DNA from 2 places in the Paenibacillus cineris genome. Region 1 is predicted to be linked to the other one. Evidence: predicted binding sites of a transcription regulator. Region 1 holds the regulator's gene; the other holds the start of a gene.
The links. The regulator CtsR, encoded in region 1, represses protease genes until heat stress. The targets are predictions, from matches to a motif close to ATGGTCAATAAAGGTCAAACA.
Positions count from the first base shown of each region.

Region 2: KI379_RS04520 (ATP-dependent Clp protease ATP-binding subunit) is a predicted target of CtsR. The motif match lies at 733-753, and genes of this name have one in related genera.

Region 1 covers NZ_BORU01000008.1:59,877-62,079, forward strand. The annotation lists gene KI379_RS33300 (protein arginine kinase) at 1-300, opposite strand, end outside; gene KI379_RS33305 (UvrB/UvrC motif-containing protein) at 329-853, opposite strand; gene KI379_RS33310 (CtsR family transcriptional regulator) at 883-1,344, opposite strand; gene KI379_RS33315 (GNAT family N-acetyltransferase) at 1,749-2,203, opposite strand, start outside.
Region 2 covers NZ_BORU01000001.1:887,389-889,591, reverse strand. The annotation lists gene KI379_RS04525 (helix-turn-helix domain-containing protein) at 1-425, shown strand, start outside; gene KI379_RS04520 (ATP-dependent Clp protease ATP-binding subunit) at 971-2,203, shown strand, end outside.

The DNA.
Region 1 (2,203 bases):
TTCATTCGCCAAATTAGGGCTGATCAAATGCTTCTCTACCAGCACCCTTTTGTCCAGCGGATCGATGTGGTCGAGCTCCACGGTATAAAAAGTTCCAAAAGACTGAAGGTGATCACTGGGAATACCCGTCAGACGTTTGAGCACTTCCTCCGACTGCTGGCGGGTGGCCAATAGCGGAAAAGGAAGATGCTGCAGGTTGCGCGCAACCCGAACCCGGCTGCTGATGACGATTTCGGAAGCATCGGCCTGGCCGCGCATCCAATCGCTCAGCGCTTTCTCGGTAAACCGGAGATTTGGCATCACGCATTCCTCCTCCTTCGAGTGAACTTTACTGTTCCGACAATTCTTTCTCAAGCGTACGGATCTGGTCGCGCAGCTTCGCAGCCTCTTCGAATTCCTCTTCGTGAATACGCTGCTGAAGCTCGAGCTTCAAGCTGTCGATTTTCCGTTTGGCTTGAATTTTGCTGCCGCCTCTCTTAGGCAGCTTGCCGACATGTACGGTACTGCCGTGAACTCTTTTGAGCAGAGGGTCCAGGCGGTTGCCGAAGTACTTATAACAGGAGCTGCAGCCGAACCGGCCGATCTTGCTAAACTGCGAGTACGTCATCCCGCACTCTTCACATCTCAGCGATTGAGCAGCCTTGGCGCTGCTTGCCGCTCCTTTGCCGGCCATGTCAATGTCCATGAGACCAGACAGCAGGCTGTGTATAGAAAATCCGCCAGAGGTTCCGGGAATCATTTCCCCTTTCTCCCGGGCACAGGATTCGCAAAAATGAAACTCCGTCTTCTCACCATTCACAATCTTGGTAAAATGGAGAGTCGCCGGCCTCTTACCACATTCTTGGCAAAGCATACCGATGTACCTCCTTTTTCTCCGTAAGCCTATTTGCCTAACAAAGAAATCAGCATCGCCTTCATCAGCCGAGCACGTATCTCATCCCGGTAAGGAAGCTTGATCATCAGGCACTCTCTGGATATCGCGGCGCGCATAATGCTCGCTTCGCGTTTGCTAAGGATGCGTGCCTCCTCCAACTGATAGATCAGCCCTTCGGCCACGTTCTGATCGATGCGTTCCCCAATCGTTTGGTGGAGATGCGTATGAAGCGCCGAGTATTGCGGGAGTTCAATCCGTTGAATCCGGATGTACCCTCCGCCACCGCGCTTGCTTTCCACAAGATAACCTTTTTCCAGCGTGAATCGTGTACTGATCACATAGTTGATCTGGGATGGAACGCATGAGAACTGATCAGCCAGATCGTTGCGCTGAATTTCAATCATTCCTTCGGGACTATCATGCAGAATACCCTTCAGATATTGTTCAATAATATCAGAGATATTACGCATTGTTCATCCTCCATTACGTTAAAACGTCAAGACCTTCATGGTCATTCGTTAGTCCGTTCGCATACCCAAACCATCTCCTTTAAACTTAACCAATGGTCGTGGGCTCGAATCTGGATCTTAACCCGGTGAATATGTTATAACTGATCTAAACCTTGCGCATTCACTATTGTGAGTTCAACCGTAAACAAACATACATTTGAATTTACGTTGACTTTGACTTTCTTTGATCTAAATTATAACATATTCTCACGTTTTGCCAAGAGGGTGTATCTTCATTTTTGACGTTCTCCTTCTTTTTATACCGCACCGATACGAAATAACCCCCTGCAACGTATGCAGAGGGTTATTATTCTGACCGGATCCCGGCTCATTAGAATTGTACAGCAAGGTATTTTATTCCATAATTAAAAGAAGTCCATAAACAAGGTCTGTCGGACGGGGATCCGCGCTTCCAGGATGCTCACTGCCTTCGCACTGCCTGCAATTCGTCCGGATTGGTATAGTTCAGCCGGCCGTTTGAACCCCGTCAGCAGGACGGTCAGTGCCTGGATGTCGCAGCTAAGGATCTCTTCCTGCTGTTCTTGAGATGAATCCAGGGGAGAGACTGATGCGGTTCCGTCCGATGAAAAAGACCAGCTCCAAACGCCTTCATTCCATGGCGCATACATATCCGTCAGCTGAATAGTTAGACGCTCGGCTCCCCCTTCGCCGGAGGCTGTAAAAGGATAAGCTTCGACAAGTTTCTTCATATTTACGACACGGGCCATCCCATATGGGATAATTTCCTGGTTAATCCGTGGATCGGCCAAATGATATGTAAGACTGTCATCCATCGGCATGAAATTGACGATCACCTGTG
Region 2 (2,203 bases), on a different contig from region 1:
TGGCTGAAGACATTTCGGTTTCTTCCCGGAGCGTGAGCGCCTGGGTCTATGAAGGACGGATCCCGGGAAAAAAGAATTTGGACAAGGTATGCCAATACCTGGGCTATCCGCATCACATTCTGTTTAATCATACCGTCACATCCACAAGCCCGATCATCTGTCAGCCATCCTCTTCGCGCTTCATGCGCCGGACGCTGACCCGGTCGCCTGTCAGCAACAAAATACTAACAGGGCTGTGCATGGTTCACGACCTGTCCGTCAGCGACGTCAGCGAATGGATGGACATCCATCCCGGAACGTTCCGGAAATGGCTGCACCAAGGGACGCTGCCGTCAGCCAGCTTTCAGGACCGGGCGGAGCAATTTTTCCGCATCCCGAAATTCATTTTGTTTGCCGACTGCATATTACAGGACGAGGAATCATGACACTTTTGGCTTATTCACCGCATTGATCATACAAGGTACGCCCTGCTGTTACGGAGACATTCCGTACGGCAGGGCTTTTTTCATGCTTCGAGAGGCCCGGGCTTCGGTTATATCGCAAAAAAGTTTCCGCTAAATTTGTCACAATCTTCGAATGTACATCGATAGACGTTTTTCTTTGCCTTCCAGCCGTTTTTTTTCGCCTCAAGAAAGCCGAAAGGCCGAACCGTTCCTTCTCTCAAACCTTTTTCTATATACTTACGAAAAATAACTGAAAAGCTGTTGACTTGTGTTCCAAGTGAGGTATAATAAGGTCAAAGAAAGTCAAAGTCAGAGCAAAAGATCAAACTTGTACTGCATGAACAACCTCTTTAGGAGTTTGACTTTCGGTGCAGCCGTCTTTGTCCTGACGGAAGTTCTGACTTTTATCCCTTTATTCCGGCGGCCTGCTCCCGTAAGGCGCGGGCAGCCGTTTTCCTGATTAGGACATCCAGATGAAGTATTCAAAGATTGATCATTCCATTAACTAACGAAAGGGGCATGCCTTCATGCGCTGTCAACATTGTAATCATAACCAGGCAACCGTAGGTCTGAGCCTCACTGTCAACCATAAATCCGAGAAATTGTTTCTTTGCAAAGATTGCTATGCCAAAGTAAACGGCGGCGTGCCGTTTGCGGCCGGCTTTGGTCCTTCCGGCAGCTATTCTTCTCCGTTGGAAGATTTCTTCCGCGGCTTCATGCAATCCGGCCAGCCGGTATCCGGCGCGGCGCAGCAGCCTCCGAGAGCAGCCGCTCAAGAAGGCGGACGGCGCGGCGGCGGGCTGCTGGACCAGCTCGGACGCAACCTGAACGACGCGGCGCGCGGCGGCAAGATCGACAACGTCATCGGCCGCGATGAAGAGATCGACCGCGTCATTGAAATTTTGAACCGCCGGAACAAGAACAATCCGGTGCTGATCGGCGAACCGGGCGTCGGCAAGACGGCCATCGCCGAAGGGCTGGCGCTGCGCATTACGGAGGGCAGCGTACCAGCGAAGCTGCGGAGCAAGGAAGTCTATTCGCTCGACGTCGCCTCCCTCGTAGCCGGAACCGGCATTCGCGGGCAATTCGAAGAAAAGGTCAAGCAGCTGATCGCCGAGCTGGAGCAGCGTAAAAATGTTCTGTTGTTCATCGACGAGATCCATCTGCTGGTCGGCGCAGGCTCCGCGGAGGGCTCCATGGATGCCGGCAACATCCTGAAGCCGGTGCTGGCACGGGGCGAGCTGCAGGTCATCGGCGCCACGACGCTTAAGGAATACCGTCAGATCGAGAAAGACGCCGCGCTGGAGCGCCGCTTCCAGCCGGTAACCGTCGACGAGCCGACCGCCGAGGAAACGATCGAAATTTTGAAAGGGCTGCGTCCGAAATACGAGCAGTTCCACGGCGTACGCTACCCGGACGAAACGCTTGAAGCGTGCGTGCGTCTGTCCAGCCGCTATATCCAGGACCGCTTCCTGCCCGATAAAGCGATCGACCTGCTCGACGAATCGGGCGCCAAGCTGAATCTGCGGGCTCCGGTCGGCAGTGCGGACGAGATCCGCGCCCGTCTGGAACAGATCACAATCGAGAAAGACGCGGCCGCCCGCGATGAAAACTACGAGCTCGCCGCCAAGCTGCGCGACGAGGAAGCCGACCTGCAGCAGCGTCTGAACGGGGATGCCGCTGCCGGAGAGGTCCTCGAAGTAACTGTCGAGGATATCCAGAACATCATCGAGCGTAAAACCGGCATCCCGGTCGGCAAG